DNA from 2 places in the Streptomyces sp. NPDC092952 genome. Region 2 is predicted to be linked to the other one. Evidence: riboswitches for the same ligand, from Rfam matches in the RefSeq annotation. Region 2 holds a riboswitch; the other holds the start of a gene.

The links. A riboswitch is a leader RNA that binds a small molecule or an ion and turns the genes downstream of it on or off. The one in region 2 is predicted to bind glycine.
Positions count from the first base shown of each region.
Region 1: another riboswitch for glycine. It lies ahead of gcvP (aminomethyl-transferring glycine dehydrogenase); the one in region 2 lies ahead of gcvT (glycine cleavage system aminomethyltransferase GcvT).

Region 1 is NZ_JBIVPT010000026.1:7,338-17,345, reverse strand. Features, by position in the region: gene ACIQGQ_RS33710 (substrate-binding domain-containing protein) at 1-354, shown strand, start outside; gene ACIQGQ_RS33705 (glutamate-cysteine ligase family protein) at 382-1,887, opposite strand; gene ACIQGQ_RS33700 (hypothetical protein) at 2,365-2,958, shown strand; gene ACIQGQ_RS33695 (DUF5999 family protein) at 3,316-3,522, shown strand; gene gcvP (aminomethyl-transferring glycine dehydrogenase) at 3,611-6,496, opposite strand; glycine riboswitch at 6,691-6,788, opposite strand; gene ACIQGQ_RS33685 (PRC-barrel domain-containing protein) at 6,890-7,270, shown strand; gene ACIQGQ_RS33680 (DNA polymerase IV) at 7,195-8,658, opposite strand; gene ACIQGQ_RS33675 (MerR family transcriptional regulator) at 8,716-9,255, opposite strand; gene ACIQGQ_RS33670 (bifunctional nuclease family protein) at 9,497-9,970, opposite strand.
Region 2 is NZ_JBIVPT010000027.1:53,228-63,235, reverse strand. Features, by position in the region: gene ACIQGQ_RS34185 (L-serine ammonia-lyase) at 1-503, opposite strand, end outside; gene glyA (serine hydroxymethyltransferase) at 643-1,902, opposite strand; gene gcvH (glycine cleavage system protein GcvH) at 1,925-2,302, opposite strand; gene gcvT (glycine cleavage system aminomethyltransferase GcvT) at 2,482-3,597, opposite strand; glycine riboswitch at 3,738-3,835, opposite strand; gene ACIQGQ_RS34165 (AAA family ATPase) at 4,000-4,695, shown strand; gene ACIQGQ_RS34160 (enhanced serine sensitivity protein SseB) at 4,853-5,623, shown strand; gene ACIQGQ_RS34155 (enhanced serine sensitivity protein SseB C-terminal domain-containing protein) at 5,791-6,570, shown strand; gene ACIQGQ_RS34150 (ABC transporter permease) at 7,087-8,100, shown strand; gene ACIQGQ_RS34145 (ABC transporter substrate-binding protein) at 8,196-9,965, shown strand.

The DNA.
Region 1 (10,008 bases), on a different contig from region 2:
GGTGCGACGGGGCTGTACGACACGATCCTGGCCTCGTACAAGGACGCCCAGGCGACCTATGTGAAGGGCAAGTTCAACGCGGTCGTCATCCTCACCGACGGATCGAACCAGGACGACCTCTCGATCTCCCGCAGTGCCCTGATCACGGAGCTGCGGCGGATCGCCGATCCGGAGCGTCCGGTGCCGCTGCTGGCCATCGCGGTCGGCCCCGAGGCCGACCGCGAGGAGCTCGACGAGGTCGCGAAGGTGACCGGCGGCGGAGGCTACCAGGTCATCGACCCCGCCGAGATCCAGATGGTGATCCTGCAGGCCATCATGACGGCCGGCCAGAACGGGCACGCCGCTCAGGAGTAGCGGCGGTCCTGCCGGGGCGCGCCCGGGTCACGGCTTGGGCGCCCCGGTCGGCCAGGTGTGCACGGGCTCCCCGCTGTGCATCAGTTCGGCGTAGCGGCGGGTGGTCGCGGCCAGCGCCGCGTGCCGGTCGAGCCCGGCCTCCCGCGCCCGGTGGTAGGTGTCCGCCTGCCAGGAGGCACCGTTCACCCGCCGCCGGCACCGTTCCTCGATGACACCGAGGAAGCGGTCGCGGTCCGCGGGCTCGATGTTCCACGCGTCGAGCCCGGCCGCGGCGAGCGGCAGCAGTTCGTCGCGTACGAGCTTGACCGCGGGCACCCGGGTCAGCCCGCCCGCGCGGCCGGGGCGCGGCCAGACCAGCTCCGCGTCGATGCCCGCCCGGCAGGCGGCGTCGAAGTTCTCCTCCGCGGCGGCGAACGGCAGCCTGGTCCATACCGGGCGGGACTCCTCGGCGAGCGAGCGCACGAGGCCGTAGTAGAGGGCAGCGTTGGCGATCATGTCGATGACGGTGGGGCCGGCGGGCAGCACCCGGTTCTCCACCCTCAGGTGGGGGACGCCGTCGACCAGTCCGTACACAGGGCGGTTCCAGCGGTAGATCGTCCCGTTGTGGAGCACCATTTCCGCCAGCCGGGGTACGCCGCCCTCGTCGAGGACCCGCAGCGGCTCCTCCTGGTCGTGGATCGGCAGGAGCGGCGGGAAGTAGCGCACGTTCTCCTCGAAGAGCTCGTACGCCGAGCCGATCCACCGCTCCCCGAACCAGGTCCGGGGCCGTACGCCCTGGTTGCGGAGCTCGGGCGGGCGGGTGTCGGTGGCCTGCTGGAAGAGCGGCGGTCTCGACTCCCGCCAGAGCTCCCGGCCGAACAGGAAGGGCGAGTTGGCGCCCAACGCGATCTGGACACCGGCGACCGCCTGGGACGCGTTCCACACGTCGGCGAACCGGGCGGGCGTCACCTGGAGATGGAACTGGACCGAGGTGCAGGCGGCCTCGGGGGCGATCGATGCGGAGGTGGAGACCAGCCGCTCCACACCCTGGATGTCGAGGGCGAAGACCTCGCCCCGGGCAGCCACCATCTGATCGTTCAGCAGCGTGTAGCGCTCCGCGTCCGAGAGACTGGAGAGCACGAGGTCCTCGCGGCGCAGCGTGGGAAGAATACCGATCATCATGAGCCCGGCATCGACCTCGCCCGCCTTCCGGTGGGCATATCCGAGCCCGGCCCGCAGCTCTTCGGTGAGCTGATCGAGAACGCGGCCGCCCAAGTGGTGGGGCACCACGTTCACCTCCAGATTGAACATCCCGAGTTCCATCTGGAAATCGCGGCTCGCGATACGCGGGAGGACCTCCCCATTCATCATCTTCGGCATGCCGTCGGCACCCGCGAGATTCAGCTCGATCTCCACACCCATGAGGCTGCGCGGACGGTCGAACCGCCGCTCCGAGAGAAGTCGCTCCAGCCCCTCCAGGCACTCGTGGAGCTTCTTCCGGTACCTCTGCCGATCGGACAGGTCAAAGACGCCCGCCACGACCTTCTCCCCCATCGAAGCGTCCCTCCCTCGGTGGACGGTCCACGGCCCAGACCGCTCGTATCACGATCGATAATGCCCAGAGCAGATGATCCATAACGCCCCCGGGAACGCCACCGACCCACTAGTCTCATAACAGCCGCTCGGGGCACATTCCAAAGGCATGATGCGGGGTGTGTTTGCCGGTCGGCGGAGGGAAAAACAGGGACGTGTTTCAGCCGTCCGCGTTCCATGAAAAACGCCAGGCGAAGGCTGTGCAACCGTCAGGTAATCAGCACGTTCTCCGCATATTCGAGTCTTGATACCGCCTTGCTTCCATTGCCTGCGACGACTAGTGGAATCACTGTGTGAACGCGTTTCGTATAAACTTCGCGGACGAGGCAGAGAGTTGACGCACCGGCCCGGTCCCGGCCCCTCTGGCCCCGCATGCCGACAGCGCCGTCTGCACCCGCCCACGCACCACCGTGTCTCCGAAGCGAGAGGCGACCCACCATGCCGCTGCATCTCTTCCCGGCTCCCGCGCCCGCTCTGCGCAGCGTTCTCGCGGCCCTCGGTTCACCCACCGCCGTACGCGAAGCCCGCACCCCCGCCCTCCGGTCCGCCCAGGGACCGCTCAGCCCCGAACTCCCGCTCCCGGTCCACGTACTGGAGCGGATCGGTCCGAACGGCCCGGCCCCGGCGACCCGGCTCACCGGATGGCGGTTCCTGATCCGCGACGCGGAGCGGGCCGTCGCGGCGGCGGACACCATGATCACCGCAGACGGCTGGACCTTCTCGCACTTCTTCGAGGGCCCCTACATCGCCTCGACCGAGCTGGCCCTGCGCCAGGCGGAGACTGTGGCGCCGCGCTACCAGCCGCGGCTGCTGTCCATCCCGGAGCTGTACATGCTGACGCTGTGGCTGCACGGCGACGCCGAGGCGGACGCCGCCGCCGGGGAGCTCGCCCCGGCCGACCTCCTGGTCCCCCTGGCCCCCGCCCCACCGGGGATCGCCGCGCACCGCCCGCACCGGGTCGCCGATCTGCTGCGCGTGATGACGCTGCGCATCCCGCCCGGCCCGGGGCCGCTGCTCGGTTCCCCGGCCTGAGGTCCCGTCCGCCTTCTCGCTCCGTGCCCCGCCGCCGTCCCGGTGGCGGGGCACGGTGCTCCGACGGGGCCGAACGGGTGCCGGGGCCAGAAGGGTTCCGAGGTGGGGGCGCATTCCCCGCCCGTCCGGACTAGCCCGTACCGGCCACCCCGAACCATCCGAATTGACAGTGCAGTTGCGGTGAACCGTCCGCGTGGGTGACACGTCCTCCGGGTCAGGAGAAGTGCTGCTTCGAAATCCCTGCGGATTGACGCCCGTGGGGCAACACTGGGACCGGACCGATCGATACGGGGGACGGCCATGAACAGCTCATCCAGCCGCAGGACATTCACTACAACGCAGCGAGAGAACCCAGCCATGTGCCAACATCAGCCATCGTGCCCGACCGCCGACTCAGCCGACCGGGAGGCCGCCCGCCTGACGGCGCACCATCCGGAACAGGGCTGGAGCCTGCTGTGCAACGGCGTCCTGCTCTTCGAGGACACCGGCGAACTGCTCCCGGACGGTCAGATCATCGCCCCGCACCGGCCACTGGCGACCGACCGGGTGGTGAAGGCCGCCTGACCGCGGCCGACAACGAACGGGGGCCGGCCCGGAGAATCCTCCGAACCGGCCCCGGCACGCGTCCGCGTCACACGGCGGTGCTCACACCTCAGTGGTCGTACTCGTCCAGCGGCGGGCAGGAGCAGACGAGGTTGCGGTCGCCGAAGGCACCGTCGATCCGGCGCACCGGCGGCCAGTACTTGTCGGCGGCCACGACACCGGCCGGGAAGACAGCCGTCTCACGGCTGTACCCGTGCTCCCACTCCCCGCCGACCATCCCGGCGGTGTGCGGGGCGTTGCGCAGCGGGTTGTCGTCCGCGCTCCACTCGCCGGAGGCCACCTTCTCGATCTCGTCGCGGATGGCGATCATCGTGTCGCAGAAACGGTCCAGCTCCGCGAGGTTCTCGCTCTCCGTCGGCTCGATCATCAGCGTCCCCGCGACCGGGAACGACATCGTCGGCGCGTGGAAGCCGTAGTCGATCAGCCGCTTGGCGATGTCGTCGACGCTGACGCCGGTGGCCTTGGAGATCGGCCGCAGGTCCACGATGCACTCGTGCGCGACCAGCCCGGCCGGGCCGGTGTACAGGATCGGGTAGTGCGGCTCCAGCCGCTTGGCGATGTAGTTGGCCGCCAGCACCGCGACCTGCGTCGCACGCTTCAGCCCCTCCCCGCCCATCAGGCGCACGTACGCCCAGGAGATCGGGAGGATGCCGGCCGAACCCCACGGAGCGGCCGAGATCGGCCCGACCCCGGTCTCGGGGCCCGCCGCGGGCTGGAGCGGGTGGTTCGGCAGATACGGGGCGAGGTGGGCGCGCACGCCGACCGGGCCGACGCCGGGGCCGCCGCCGCCGTGCGGGATGCAGAAGGTCTTGTGCAGGTTCAGGTGCGAGACGTCGCCGCCGAACCGGCCCGGCCGGGCGAGGCCCACCAGCGCGTTGAGGTTGGCTCCGTCGACGTAGACCTGGCCGCCGGCGTCGTGCACCTCGGCGCAGATGTCGGCGACGTGCTCCTCGAACACCCCGTGCGTCGACGGGTACGTGATCATGAGCACGGCGAGCTCGTCGCGGTGCTTCTCGATCTTGGCCCGCAGGTCCTCGATGTCCACCTCGCCGTCGTCGGCGGTCTTCACCACGACGACCTTCATCCCGGCCATCACGGCGCTGGCCGCGTTGGTGCCGTGCGCCGAGGAGGGGATGAGGCAGACGGTGCGCTGCTCGTCACCGTTGGCCCGGTGGTACGCCCGTACCGCCAGGAGACCGGCGAACTCGCCCTGCGAGCCCGCGTTCGGCTGGATCGAGACCGCGTCGTACCCGGTGACCTCGGCGAGGCGCTCCTCCAGCTCACGGATGAGGGTGAGGAAGCCCTCGGCCTGCTCGGCCGGGGCGAAGGGGTGCAGCGCGCCGAACTCGGGCCAGGTGATCGGCTCCATCTCGGTGGTCGCGTTCAGCTTCATGGTGCAGGAGCCGAGCGGGATCATGCCGCGGTCCAGCGCGTAGTCCCGGTCGGAGAGCCGGCGCAGGTAGCGCAGCATCGCGGTCTCGGAACGGTGCTGGTGGAAGACCGGGTGGGTGAGGACCGCGTCGGTACGCAGCAGCCCCTCGGGCAGCGCGTCGGCGACGGTGGCGTCCAGCTCCTCGATGTCGCCCTCGGCGCCGAAGGCGGCCCAGACGGCGGCGATCTGCGTCCGCGTGGTGGTCTCGTCGCAGGCGACGGAGACCAGGTCGGCGTCGACCGGGCGCAGGTTGACCCCGCGCGCACGGGCCTCGGCGACGACCTCGGCCGCCTTGCCCGGGACACGGACGGTGAGCGTGTCGAAGTGGGCGCCGGTCACGACGTCGACACCGGCGGCGCGCAGCCCCGCGGCCAGGATCGCGGCGTAGCGGTGGGTGCGCCGGGCGATCGTCCGCAGCCCGTCCGGACCGTGGTAGACGGCGTACATCCCGGCCATGACGGCGAGCAGCACCTGCGCGGTGCAGATGTTGCTGGTGGCCTTCTCGCGGCGGATGTGCTGCTCACGGGTCTGCAGGGCCAGCCGGTACGCCTTGTTGCCGTCGGCGTCGACGGAGACGCCGACGAGTCGGCCCGGGAGGCTGCGGGCGAACTTCTCGCGCACGGCCATGTAGCCGGCGTGCGGGCCGCCGAAGCCCATCGGGACGCCGAAGCGCTGGGTGGTACCGATGGCGATGTCCGCGCCCAGCTCGCCGGGCGAGGTGAGCAGGGTCAGGGCCAGCAGGTCGGCGGCGACCGTGACGATCGCGCCCAGCTCGTGGGCCTGCTCGACGAGGGGGGCGATGTTCCGCACCTCGCCGGAGGCGCCGGGGTACTGCACCAGGACGCCGAAGACACCGCGCTCGGCGATCTCGGCCGGGATGCCCTCGGACAGGTCGGCGACGACGACCTCGACGCCGGTGGGCTCGGCGCGGGTCTCGATGACGGCGACGGTCTGCGGCAGGGCGTCGGCGTCGACCAGGAAGACGCCGTTCTTCACCTTGCCGACGCGCCGGGAGAGCGCCATGGCCTCGGCGGCGGCGGTGCCCTCGTCCAGCAGGGAGGCGCCGGAGGTGGGCAGCCCGGCCAAGTCGGCGACCATCGTCTGGAAGTTGAGCAGGGCCTCCAGGCGGCCCTGCGAGATCTCCGGCTGGTACGGCGTGTAGGCCGTGTACCAGGCGGGGTTCTCCATGACGTTGCGCAGGATCACCGGCGGGGTGAAGGTGCCGTAGTAGCCGAGCCCGATCATCGGGGCCAGCACCTGGTTGCGGTCCGCGAGGTCGCGCAGCTCGGCGAGGACCTCCGCCTCGGTGCGCGCGGCCGGCAGCCCGAGGGCCTCCGTGCTCTTGATGACATCGGGCACCGCGGCCGCGGTGAGCTCGTCCAGCGAGCCGTAACCGACCTGGGCGAGCATCTTCGACTGCGCCTCGGCATCGGGTCCGATGTGGCGCTGCTCGAACGGAATACCCTGCTCCAGCTGGGAGAGCGGAGTGCGACGGGGGGTCATGGTGGAGGCCTCCTGGTCTGTCACGACCTGCGAGGGGCACCCCGGCGCGGGTGCCCGAACGGCCTCCCCCTCTGTCATCTCGACCTGAGAGCTTCACCGGCGCGCTTTGCGGCGTACCGGCTTTCACCGTCGGTGAGGTCGGGATTCGTACCGGCACCCGGCCGTACGAAGCCCGTCCTGCTTTCCAGAGTGACCTCGTCCGTGCGGTACGGGGGCCTGAGAGATTCCGGGGAGGATTTGCTCCTTCGGCGCCCTCCGGATCAGCTCCGAAGGACTCTCCCGCACGGGGTCAGCGGCCATGACCAGCCTACCAGCGGGGTTCGTGGCCGATTTCTCAAGTGGCCAACCACCCGGATCTGGCCTTTTGTAGTGCTTGTGGAGTAGTTGCGACCAATGGGAGGGACCGTGCAGACCGACATCGATCCGCGGAGCCTGATCGGCCGCAAGGCGTTCGACCGCAAGGGCGTCAAGATCGGGACCGTGGACGAGGTGTACCTCGACGACGCGACCGGGGTGCCGGAATGGGCGGCCGTACGCACCGGGCTCTTCAGCCGGGACGCGTTCGTACCACTGGAGCCCAGTGAATTCGTGGCGGACACCCTCCGGGTCCCCTTCGACCGGGCGCTGATCAAGGACGCGCCCGACTTCGGCGTGGGCCGCCACCTCTCCCCCGAGCAGGAGCTCCAGCTCTACCGCCACTACGGGCTCGACTCCCCGCCCGGCGACGTCCCCCCGGACCGGGACTTCGGCAGGCTGGCCGGCCAGGACGAATAGTCCGGCGGATTCCTCACCAGCGGCAGCGGCTCGGCCGGTCCGAGCTCCGGATCGTCCGTGCGGAACGTACGCACCCGGCCGGGCGGCGACTCGGGCTCCTCGAACCGCACCGTCACCCGGCCGACACCGCTGCCCTGCACCCAGCCGTGGCCGTACTCGGCATGCTCCACGTCGTGTCCGGCGGACCAGCGCCGGTCCGCGCGCTCCTCGACGGTCTCCGGGGCCTTCGCCCCGGGCCCGCCCCTTTCCCCGGCACTGTCCTCGTCCGCCGCCGGTGGCTCCTCCAGCGGCTCTCCCGCCACCGCCCGCTCCTCTGCCGCCGCCTGGGCGAAGAGGTCCTCCTGCGTGTAGTCGGCGAGCCCCGTGACGCCCACACCGAGGAGCCGGACGCCCCCGGTGGTGTCCACGGCCTCCAGGAGCCGCGCGGAGGCCTCACGGACCACCGTGGGGTCGTCCGTGGGCCCGCGGAGCGTCTCGGACCGGGTGAGCGTCGAGAAGTCGTAGCGGCGCACCTTCAGCACCACCGTCCGCCCGGACCTGCCCGCGCCCCGCAGCCGCTGTACGCACCGGTCGGCCAGGCGCTCGACCTCCGACCGGATCCGGACCCGGTCGTGGAGATCGGCGTCGAAGGTGTCCTCCACCGACACCGATTTCGCGTCCCGCTCCGCGACCACCGGCCGGTCGTCGTGTCCGAGAGCCATTCGGTGGAGCGCGCCGCCGTGCGCCTTGCCGAGCAGCCGTACGAGCTCGTCCTCACCGGCCTCGGCCAGGTCGTCGACGGTGGTCATCCCGGCGCGGCGCAGATGGTCCGCCGTCGCGGGCCCCACCCCGGGAAGGATCCGCACGGGCTTGGGGGCGAGCAGCTCCCGCTCCGTGCCCGGCGCTATCAGCCGAAGCCCGTCGGGCTTGGCCTCCTCGGAGGCGATCTTGGCCAGCATCTTGGATCCGGCGAGCCCGACCGAGCCGGTGAGCCCGGTGACCGCTCTGATGGCCTCCCGCAGCCGCGCGCCGATCTCCAGGGCCGAAGCCGTGTCGTCGGCCGTGCCCCCGGCCTCCAGGTCCACGAAGGCCTCGTCCAGGCTGAGCGGCTCCACCAGCGGGGAGAGCCGTGCGAGCAGCTCCATCACCTGCTCGCTCACCGTCCGGTACAGCTGGAAGCGGGGCACCAGGTAGGCCGCGTTGGGCGCGAGGCGCCGCGCCTGGGCCATCGGCATGGCGGAGTGCACCCCGAAGCGCCGCGCCTCGTACGAGGCGGTGGCGACGACCCCGCGCGGCCCCAGCCCACCCACCACGACCGGTTTGCCGCGCAGGCTCGGCTTGGCCGCCTGCTCCGCCGAGGCGTAGAAGGCGTCCATGTCGAGATGGAGGATGGTGGGCGCGGCTCTCACACCCACCGATGCTGCCCTACGGCACTGACAATCGCCGTGACCAGGACGTCCGCCGGGTCAGCCGGCCCGGTTGCGCCGCCGCGCCAGTTCGTCGGTGGGGTTGTTCCGGACGAGGGTCTCGCCGGTGTCCACCCGCTCGCCGTGCAGCTGCGAGAGCGCGGCGTCTACGTCCTGCCACACCACGCCCACGGCGATGCCGAAGATCCCCTGGCCGCCCTGGAGCAGGCTGACGACCTCGTCGGGCGAGGAGCACTCGTACACCGTCGCCCCGTCGCTCATCAGCGTCATCCGCTCAAGATCCTGGAAGCCGCGGGCCCGCAGGTGCTGCACTGTGGTGCGGATGTTCTGGAGCGCCACGCCGGTGTCCAGGAAGCGCTTCACGATCTTCAGCAGGACGACGTCCCGGAAGCTGTAGAGCCGCTGCGTGCCGGAACCGTACGCGGGGCGCACACTCGGCTCCACCAGCCCCGTACGCGCCCAGTAGTCGAGCTGCCGGTAGGTGATCCCGGCCGCCGCGCAGGCGGTCGGCCCGCGGTATCCGATGTCGTCGGCCGATGCCACTGCGCCCCCCGCCACCGCCGGTTGAACCGGTTGCACGACGGTGCGGTCGGCTGTACTTCCCTGCTGCGAATACGACCCGCCCGCTGCCGTACCGTCGCCGCTGCTTCTCACGCCGACCTCCGTCCTTGACCTGCCTTATCGAAGGTAGGCAGTCACTCGGGGTGCGTCAACGATCGCCACACTCGGCACGCCGAGTGATAATCACCCCGAGGGTGGTTTCCTCTGCCCCGCAAACGGGAAAGGCTGGCCGGATGTGCTGACGGCGGCCCGAGGACGGTCACTGGCTGTTGGTGCCGAAGTCCTCCGGAGAGATCTGGTCGAGGAACTCGCGGAACTTCTCCACCTCGTCCTCCTGCTCGTCCGGGATCGCGATGCCCGCGTCGTCGAGCACCCCGTCGCTGCCGTAGATCTTCGTACCGGTGCGCAGGGCGAGCGCTATGGCGTCGGACGGCCGTGCGCTCACCTCCACCCCGCTGGCAAAGACCAGCTCCGCGTAGAAGACCCCTTCCCGGAGGTCCGTGATGCGGACCTCGGTGAGCTCCTGGCCCACGGCCTCGAGCACGTTCTTGAAGAGATCATGGGTCAGCGGTCTGGCCGGAGCCATGCCCTGCTGAGCGAAGGCGATCGCGGTCGCCTCCCCGGGACCGATCCAAATGGGGAGGAACCGGTCGCCTCCCACTTCACGCAGGAGCACGATCGGTTGGTTCGAGGGCATTTCCACCCGGACACCCACAACGTCGAGCTCGTTCACACAGCAACCCTAGGACGTGCCCGGCAGGTTTGGGTAGT
Region 2 (10,008 bases):
TCGTCGAGGACGATCCGGTCCTCGCCCACCGCGTCCTCGTCGACGACGAAGCCGCCGCCGACCGAGTAGTAGGTCTTCTCCAGGAGCAGGGCGCCGTCGCGGTCGAAGGCGTGGATGCTCATGCCGTTGGCGTGGTACGGGAGGGCCTTGCGGCGGTGCAGGACCAGCTGCTCGTCCGCGTCGAAGTCGATCTCGTGCATGCCGAGCAGGTTGATCCGGCCGGTGGTGCGGATGTGCTCCACCCGCTCGTCCGCCGACTCGACGTCCACCGTGCGCGGCGACTCGCCCTCCAGGCCGAGCAGGACCGCCTTCGGGGTGCCGTGGCCGTGGCCGGTCGCGCCGAGCGAACCGTACAGCTCGGCGCGTATCGAAGCGGTGTGGGCGATCAGGCCCTCGTTCTTCAGCCGGCGAGCGAACATACGGGCGGCGCGCATCGGGCCGACCGTATGGGAGCTGGACGGGCCGATGCCGATCGAGAACAGGTCGAAGACCGAGATGGCCACGGGGACTCCTCAGGGGGCTGGTAGACGTCGTTGTCTGCCGGGTGGTGCCGGGTGGTGCCGGGGTGGGACAAGGGTGGGGGCACCGCGCCCACGAGAGTGCGCGCGGTGCCCCGCCCGGTGGTGCGAGCCGTTTCCCGGATCAGCCGAGACCGGGGTACAGCGGGAACTTCTCGGCCAGCGCGACCACGCGGGCCTTCAGCGCGTCCGTGTCGTACGACGGCTTCAGCGCGGCGGCGATGATCTCCGCGACCTCGGTGAAGTCCTCGCTCTGGAAGCCGCGGGTGGCCAGGGCCGGCGTACCGATCCGCAGACCCGAGGTGACCATCGGCGGGCGCGGGTCGTTCGGGATCGCGTTCCGGTTGACCGTGATGCCGATCTCGTGGAGCCGGTCCTCGGCCTGCTGGCCGTCCAGCTCGGAGTTGCGCAGGTCGACCAGGACCAGGTGCACGTCCGTGCCGCCGGACAGCACGGAGACGCCGACCTCGGTGACGTCCGGCTGGACCAGGCGCTCGGCGAGGATGCGGGCACCGTCCAGGGTGCGCTGCTGGCGCTCCTTGAACTCCTCGGACGCGGCGACCTTGAAGGAGACCGCCTTGGCCGCGATCACGTGCTCCAGCGGACCGCCCTGCTGGCCCGGGAAGACCGCGGAGTTGATCTTCTTGGCCAGCTCCTGCGTCGACAGGATGACACCGCCGCGCGGACCGCCGAGGGTCTTGTGCGTGGTGGTCGTGACGACGTGGGCGTGCGGCACCGGGTTGGGGTGCAGGCCCGCGGCCACCAGGCCCGCGAAGTGGGCCATGTCGACCATCAGGTACGCGCCGACCTCGTCCGCGATCCGGCGGAAGGCGGCGAAGTCCAGCTGACGCGGGTACGCGGACCAGCCGGCGACGATCAGCTTCGGCTTGGACTCCTTGGCCAGCCGCTCGACCTCGGCCATGTCCACGACGCCGGTCTCGTCGACGTGGTACGGGACCACGTTGTAGAGCTTGCCGGAGAAGTTGATCTTCATGCCGTGGGTCAGGTGACCGCCGTGGGCCAGGTTGAGACCCATGATCGTGTCGCCCGGCTTGAGCAGCGCGAACATCGCGGCGGCGTTGGCCTGCGCACCGGAGTGCGGCTGGACGTTCGCGGCCTCGGCGCCGAACAGCGCCTTGATCCGGTCGATGGCGATCTGCTCGACGACGTCGACGTGCTCGCAGCCACCGTAGTAGCGGCGGCCGGGGTAGCCCTCGGCGTACTTGTTGGTGAGGACGGAGCCCTGGGCCTCCATGACCGCGACCGGAGCGAAGTTCTCCGAGGCGATCATTTCGAGGGTGGACTGCTGGCGGTGGAGCTCGGCGTCGACGGCGGCGGCGACGTCCGGGTCCAGCTCGTGGAGGGAGGAGTTGAGAAGCGACATCAGGTGGTCCCTTGGGGTCTCTTTAGTTGCCGGAGAACTCGGTGTACTCGTCGGCGGAGAGCAGGTCCTTCGGCTCCTCCGCGACGCGTACCTTGAACAGCCAGCCGCCCTCGAAGGGTGCGGTGTTCACCAGCGACGGGTCGTCCACGACGTCCTGGTTGAACGCGGTGACCTCACCGGACACGGGCGAGTACAGGTCGCTGACGGACTTGGTCGACTCCAGCTCGCCGCAGGTCTCGCCCGCGGTCACCTCGGAGCCGACCTCGGGAAGCTGGGCGTAGACGACGTCGCCGAGGGCGTTCGCCGCGTACTCGGTGATGCCGATCGTGGCCACACCGTCCTCGACGGCCGACAGCCACTCGTGCTCCTTGCTGTACCGCAGCTGCTGGGGGTTGCTCATGGTCTGAATTCTCCTGTACGCGGGGGAGTGCTGATGAACGGTGGTCTTACGGTGTGAGACGCGATTACGTCACTTCTGTGAAGTCGCCGCGCCGTTTCCTCCGGCTCGGCCGCGTCGTTCCTTCGGCACGGCCGTGCCGGTTCGCTGGGGCGCCGGCGGGGTTCCCGGTGCCCGGCGCGTCACTTCTGGCGCTTGTAGAACGGCAGCGCCACGACCTCGTACGGCTCGTGGCTGCCCCGGATGTCCACGGCGACGCCCTCGGTGCCCGGCGCGGCGTGCGCGGCGTCGACGTAGGCCATGGCGATCGGCTTGCCCAGGGTGGGCGAGGGGGCGCCGGAGGTGACCTCGCCGACGACCTCGCCGCCGACGGTCACGGGGAAGCCGGCGCGCGGCACCCGGCGGCCCTCGGCGACCAGCCCGACCAGCTTGCGCGGCGGGGCGGTCTCGGCGCGCCGGGCGGCGGCCTCCAGGGCCCCGCGGCCGACGAAGTCGCCCTCCTTCTCGAACTTCACGACCCGGCCGAGACCGGCGTCGAACGGGGTCAGTCCGGTGGTCAGCTCGTGCCCGTACAGCGGCATGCCCGCCTCCAGGCGCAGCGTGTCGCGGCAGGACAGCCCGCACGGGACCAGCCCGCGCGAGGCGCCCGCCTCGGTGAGCGCCTTCCACAGCTGCTCGGCGTCGGCGGGGGCGACGAACAGCTCGAAGCCGTCCTCACCGGTGTAGCCGGTACGCGCGATCAGCGCGGGGACCCCGGCGACCGTGCCCGGCAGTCCGGCGTAGTACTTCAGGCCGTCCAGGTCGGCGTCGGTGACCGAGGCCAGGATCGCGGGGGACTCCGGGCCCTGGACGGCGATCAGCGCGTACGCGTCGCGGTCGTCGCGGACCTCGGTGTCGAAGCCCCCGGCCCGCTCGGTCAGCGCGTCCAGCACGATCTGGGCGTTGCCCGCGTTGGCGACGACCATGTACTCGGTCTCACCGAGCCGGTAGACGATCAGGTCGTCCAGGATGCCGCCGTCCTCGGCGCAGATCATCGTGTAGCGGGCCCGGCCCACGGCGACGGTGCCGATGTTGCCGACCAGCGCGAAGTTCAGGAAGGCCGCCGCCCCGGCGCCGGTGACGGTGATCTCGCCCATGTGCGACAGGTCGAAGAGTCCGGCCCGGGTGCGCACCGCGTTGTGCTCGTCGCGCTCACTGGCGTACCGCAGGGGCATGTCCCAGCCCGCGAAGTCGGTCATGGTCGCGCCCAGCGAACGGTGCAGGGCATCGAGGGCGGTGAGGCGGGGTGCGGTGCTCATGAGTGTGACTCCCGGAACATGACGACAAGGACGATCCCTCCCCATCTGTCATCGGAACCTGAGAGGTTCGCCGAGAGCCCCGGACGGGTTCGGCTTGCACCTTGGGTGGAGCCGCGAAGCGGCCCGCTTTTCAGATCTGCCTCATCCACGCGGTACGGGGCCTGAGAGATTCAAGGGAGGAACTTGCTCCTTCGGCGCCCGGCACGGACAGTGACCGGGACTCTCCCGCGCGGATTCAAGCGGCCTTTATGCAGTTGGCGGGGTCATCATCGCACGCATCGCGCCGGAATGGGGCCCCGGTCCCCCGGCGGAATCCACCGGCACGGGCGGTTGTGCCGCATTACCTTTTCTTTACACTTCAGGGGCATGGGGCTGGGGTGGGCCGACCGATGGGGGAGGGCGATGACGTTGCAGCGGTACGCGACGACCGCGGGGGTCGCGCGGGGCGCGCCGGCCGGGCGGCCGGGGGACGCGGTCCGGGCGGTGCCCGCCGGGTTCGCGCCCGTCGTGCGGGACCTGCGCGCGAGGGCCGGGCGGGGCCCGCGCGGGCTGCGCTTCGCGGCGGGGGACGTGGTGGTGGTCTCCGGGCTGCCCGGCAGCGGGAAGTCGACGCTGATCCGGCGGGTGGTGACGACCGCCCACGCCGTCGATTCGCAGGACGTCCGGGACCGCTGGGCGAGGGTGATGCCCCGGTTATTGCCGTACGCCCTCTACCGCCCGCTGGTCCGCCTCGACCACTACTGGGGGCTGTGGCGGCTGCTGCGCTCGGGAGAGTCGGCCGTCGTCCACGACTGCGGGACCCAGTCGTGGGTACGCGGCTGGCTGGCCCGGGCCGCCCGGCGCCGGGGCCGCCTCCTGCACCTGGTCCTGCTCGACGTCGACCCGCGGACCGCCCGGGAGGGGCAGCGCGAGCGCGGGCGCGGGGTGTCGGCGTACGCCTTCGCCCGGCACCGCAGGGCGGTGGGCCGGCTGCTGGCGGCCACGGCGGACGGGGTGCTCCCGGCCGGCTGCGCCTCGGCGGTGCTCCTGGACCGGGAGGCGGCGGGGCGGATCGGGCGGATCGTCTTCACGGCCGACCGGCCGCGGGCGGGGGCCTGACCGAGGAACGGCCCGGGGAGCCGGCGGCCGATGTCCGGTGCGGCCGGGAGCCGGGAGCCGGGCACCGGGCGCTGGCCGCGGGGTCGCCCCGGGCCGGACGCTAACCTTCTGCGCGGAAGCGCGGAAGCGTGGGTGAGAAGGGGAAGCAGGGGAAGCAGTGGACATTCCGGCGCAGGCCCAGGCGCATCCGCAGAGCGGGTGGCCGGCCAACGAGCTCGAAGAGGTGCTGATGGCCTCGGTCGGCAACCCGGAGGCGGGCGGCCGCCTCGTCGAGGTGCTCGGCCGCAGCCAGGTCTGGGTGCCGTTGCCCAACGGCGGCGGACCGGACTCCCCGTCCCTCGACCTGCCGACGATGGAGCTCGACGGCGCCGCGTACGTCCCCGTCTTCAGCTCCGAGCAGCAGTTCCTCGCCTGCGTCGGCAGCCACCTCTCCTTCACGGTCGCGCCCGCCCGCGACTTCGCCCGCGGGCTGCCGCCGCAGCTCGGCATCGTGGTGAACCCGGGCGGCGCGGTCGGCATGCCGCTGCCGCCGCCCGCCGTCGCCGAGCTCTGCCGGATCGGCCGCACCCCGCTGGACGGCCCGGCCAGCGGCGGCCGGGTCCGGCTGTTCGAGCCGGACTGGCAGGAGGAGCCCGTCGACTTCCTCGCCGCGGCGGCCGGGGAGTTCGAGGAGAGCGGCGTCGTCCTCACCGCCCGGCGGGCCCTGGCCAGCATCGAGGGCGGCGACCCCGTCCTCTTCGTCGGAGTGGAGTTCTCCACCTGGGAGGGGGCCGGGCGGAACGCCCCGATGGACGCCCTCGGCCGCGCCCTGGGCCGGGTCGAGGTGCCCTGGCCGGTCAACCTGGTGCTGCTCGACGTCGCCCAGGACCCGGTCGGCGACTGGATGCGGGAGAAGGTCCGGCCGTTCTACCAGCGCGCGGGCCAGTAGTACCTTTCCGGCCGCGCCGGACCCGGACACCGGCGCGCCCCCTGGCGTCAAGTCGGTGTCATGACCGGCGCATAAGCTGGTTTCATGGCGGGTGCCTCGGCACCGGCCGCGCCCGTGTGCCCGGGAGCGGCCGGGCGGCACAGTGGATCGAAGAGGGGCGGGACCAGGTGAGTGCGTCAGGCACCGCGGCGGCCGGGCAGGTCGAGCACATGCTGCGCCAAGTGACGCCCGGGCGCTACGACGCGTACGAGGCGCTGCTCCAGGCACTCGCCCACGGCCGGATCTGGATGCTCCTGTGGCAGGGCCAGGCCGGATCGCCCGACGCCCAGTACGGGAACATGGAGGTGGACGGCCTCGGCTACGCCCCCTGTGTGACCTCCGCGCAGGAGCTCTCCGCCAGCGGCTGGAACCGCGCCCACGAGCTGGTCGACGGCGTGGACATCGCCCGCGCCCTCTTCCCCGACCGCTGGGGCATCTGGCTCAACCCGCACGCCCCCGGCGGCGGCGTCGGCATCCCCTGGCTGGACCTGCGCCGGATCGCCACCGGCCTCGACCGGATGCCCGCCGGCCCGCTCCGGCTCACCGAGCCCGCCATCGAGATCCCGCAGTTCTACGCCCTGCTCACGCAGACCGCCCACCGCACCCCCGCGGTCCGCTCGCTGCGCCGCGCCTGGGTGCAGCCCGCGCTCGGCGCCCCGTACCTCACCATCGGGCTCGACCTCTACGACACCTCCCCGTCCTCGGTGGACGCGGCGCGCACGATGATGCAGCAGTCGATCTCCGCCGTCCCGGACGGGCTGCCCGTCTCCACCGTCGCGATGTCCGACGAGTACGACCCGGTCGCGATGTGGCTGCGCGCCAACGCCCGCCCGTTCTACGACCGCGAGGCGCACGCCCCGGCGGCCCCCGCCACGGGATACGGCTACCCGCCGCAGTCCGCGTACTGATACCGGCCTGCCCCCGCCCAGGGAGCGGTGGGGCCCGTCCCCGCGTCGGCCGGCGCCGGTCCACGTACCGGCGGCAAAGCCCCGAAGCGCACCGGAAGCCCCGAAAAGCGGAATGTGACATTACGCTTCCACTCCTTCGTAACGTGCGCATATGCCACCAACCCCTCCCGTCCCGGAGGGTGTTCACCCCGTTCCGGACCCATCACGCCTTCAATGTCCGGGATTTGAGTGCCGCGCACCCCTGGTGGTGATTGCGCGCCGATTCTGCGGGACTGCCCCCTTGTTCCTCAACTGACCCGCGTTCGACGGTCGTTAGGCGGCGTCCGGATAACGGAACACCCAGGACCGCATCACGGTTAGGCATCCATTCGCCTGCCGGTATGGCTACCTGTAGTGACGGCAATGAAGACTCCCGCAGCAAGGGCGTCTTGCCGCTCGCGTACGACTGACTGATCCGCGCCGCCACTGCGGCCAGTTCGGCCCGGCCACCGCCGGTTGAGAGGGGTCCTTGCCACGATGACGGCACCACTGCACGAGCCGACCAGGGAAGCGGATCCGGACGCGGTCGGCGGCCCCGCGGTCGACTCCGTCGACTCCGGGGCGAAGAAGGTAGAGGGGCGGTCGCTCAAGCAGATCGCCTGGAGCCGTCTGAAGCAGGACAAGGTCGCACTGGCCGGCGGCATCACCGTTCTCGTCCTCGTTCTGGTGGCGGTCTTCGCGCCGCTGATCGTCAGCCTGCTGGGGCACCCGCCGAACGACTTCCACCAGGACAAGCTCGACCCGCTGACCAACCTCCCCCAGGGCAGCCTGGGCGGGATGAGCGGCGACTTCCTCTTCGGCGTCGAACCCAACAAGGGCCGCGACATCTTCAGCCGCATCGTCTACGGCGCCCGGATCTCCCTGCTGGTGGCGTTCCTGGCGGCCCTGGTCGCCGTCGCGCTCGGCACCCTGTTCGGGATCATCGCCGGGTACTTCGGCGGCTGGATCGACTCGGTGATCAGCCGGATCATGGACGTGCTGCTCTCCTTCCCGCAGCTGCTCTTCATCATCTCCCTGGTGTCGGTCCTCCCCGACGACCTGCTCGGCCTCACCGGCAGCGGCGTGCGCATCGCCGTTCTCGTGGCCGTCATCGGCTTCTTCGGCTGGCCCTACGTGGGCCGCATCGTCCGGGGCCAGACGCTCTCGCTGCGGGAACGCGAGTACGTGGAGGCGGCCCGCAGCCTCGGCGGCGGACGGACCCACATCCTCTTCCGCGAGCTCCTGCCGAACCTGGTGGCGCCGATCACCGTCTACGCGACGCTGATGATCCCCACCAACATCCTCACCGAGGCCGCGCTCAGCTTCCTCGGCGCCGGTGTCCGCCCGCCCACCGCCTCCTGGGGCGGCATGCTCCGGGACGCGCTGGAAACGTACGAGCACGACCCGATGTTCATGGTCTTCCCCGGCGTGACGATCTTCATCACCGTGCTGGCCTTCAACCTCTTCGGGGACGGGCTGCGCGATGCTCTGGACCCCAAGGGAACCCGATAGCCCACGACCTGCCCCTGCCGCATCGTCAGGTGGCTCTTTCCATGGTTCTTTGGCAAGCAACTGCCTGGGACCGCGATCTCGGAGGTTGCGAGAAAATGTCCACAGTCACCTCGAAACGACGGCTCACCGCGGGTGCGGCCCTCGTGGTCGCGGCGCTGATGACCACCACGGCGTGCGGCGGCGGCGACGGCGAGGACGGCGGCAGTGCGAAGGGCGCCGGATACAACGCGGCGTTCAACAAGGTCGCCAACCCGTCCACCAAGAAGGGCGGGACGCTGAAGTTCGTCGGCAAGCAGGACCTCGACTCCGCCGACCCCCAGCGCGCCTACTACGGCATGGCCTGGGACTTCATGCGCTTCTACACCCGCCAGCTGGTGACCTACGACACCAAGCCGGGTCAGGCCTCCACCAAGCTGGTCGGCGACCTCGCCACCGGCCCCGGTGAGATCACGGACGGCGGCAAGACCTACACGTACAAGCTGCGTGACGGTCTGACCTGGGAGGACGGCTCGAAGCTGACCTCCAAGGACGTCAAGTACGGCATCGAGCGCATCTGGGCGACGGACACCATCACCGGTGGCCCGCAGTACCTCATGCAGACGCTGGACCCCAAGGGCGAGTACAAGGGCCCCTACAAGGACAAGGCCGCGGACAAGCTCGGCCTGAAGGCGATCGAGACGCCGGACGACAACACCATCGTCTTCAAGCTGCCCAAGCCCAACGGTGACTTCGAGCAGTTCCTCGCCATGCCGTCCGGCTCGCCCGTGAAGGCCGACAAGGACACCGGGACGAAGTACACCCAGCGCCCGTTCTCCAACGGCCCGTACAAGTTCGAGTCGTACAAGCCGGGCAAGAGCATCGTGCTCGTCCGCAACGACAAGTGGCAGAAGTCCTCGGACCCGGTGCGCGCCGCCCTCCCGGACAAGATCACGGTGACGATCTCCGCCAACCTGGAGGAGAACGACAAGAAGCTGATGGCGGGCGACTACGACGTCGACCTCAACGGCACCGGCATGACCCAGTCCGGCCGCGTCACCGCCGTCCAGAAGCACAAGGACAGCGTCGACAACATGCAGACGTCCTTCGTCCGCTACGTCGCCCTGGTCCACACGGCGAAGCCGTTCGACAACGTCCACTGCCGCAAGGCCGTCTTCTACGCGACGGACTTCGCCGGTCTCCAGCAGACCCGCGGTGGCGAGCTCGCCGGCGGTGCGATCGCCAACAGCACGCTGCCGGCCTCCATCAAGGGCCACAGCGACTACGACCCGTACGGCGTCCTCGCCCGCAAGGGCAAGCCGGACCTGGCCAAGGCCAAGGACGAGCTGAAGCAGTGCAACCAGCCGAGCGGCTTCTCCACCAAGCTCAGCGCCCGTAACAACAACCCGGGCGAGGTCGACACCGCCGAGGCGCTCCAGGAGCAGCTCGGCAAGGTCGGCATCAAGGTCGAGGTGGACCCGATCGACGGCGCCGAGGCGTCCAGCATCACCGGCTCGCCGTCCGTCGTGAAGAAGCGCGGCTACGGCATGACCATGAGCGGCTGGGGCCCGGACTTCCCGTCCGGCCAGGGCTTCGGCCAGCCGCTGTGGGACAGCCGCTTCCTCTCGGAGACCGGCAACTACAACGAGTCGCAGCTGAACGACCCGAAGATCGACGGCCTCTTCGACAAGGCGATCGCGGAGACCGACCCGGTCAAGGCCGGTGAGGTCTACGCGGAGCTCGACAAGCGGATCCTCGACCAGGCCGACTGGATGCCCTTCATCTACGAGAAGAACATCACCTGGCGCGGCAGCCGTCTGACCAACGCCTACATGTCCGACGCCTACAACGGCCGCTACGACTACGCCTCGCTCGGCGTCGTCAAGTAGTCGCTCCGGTCGACAGCATTCGCAGTCAACCCCGTTGACTGCC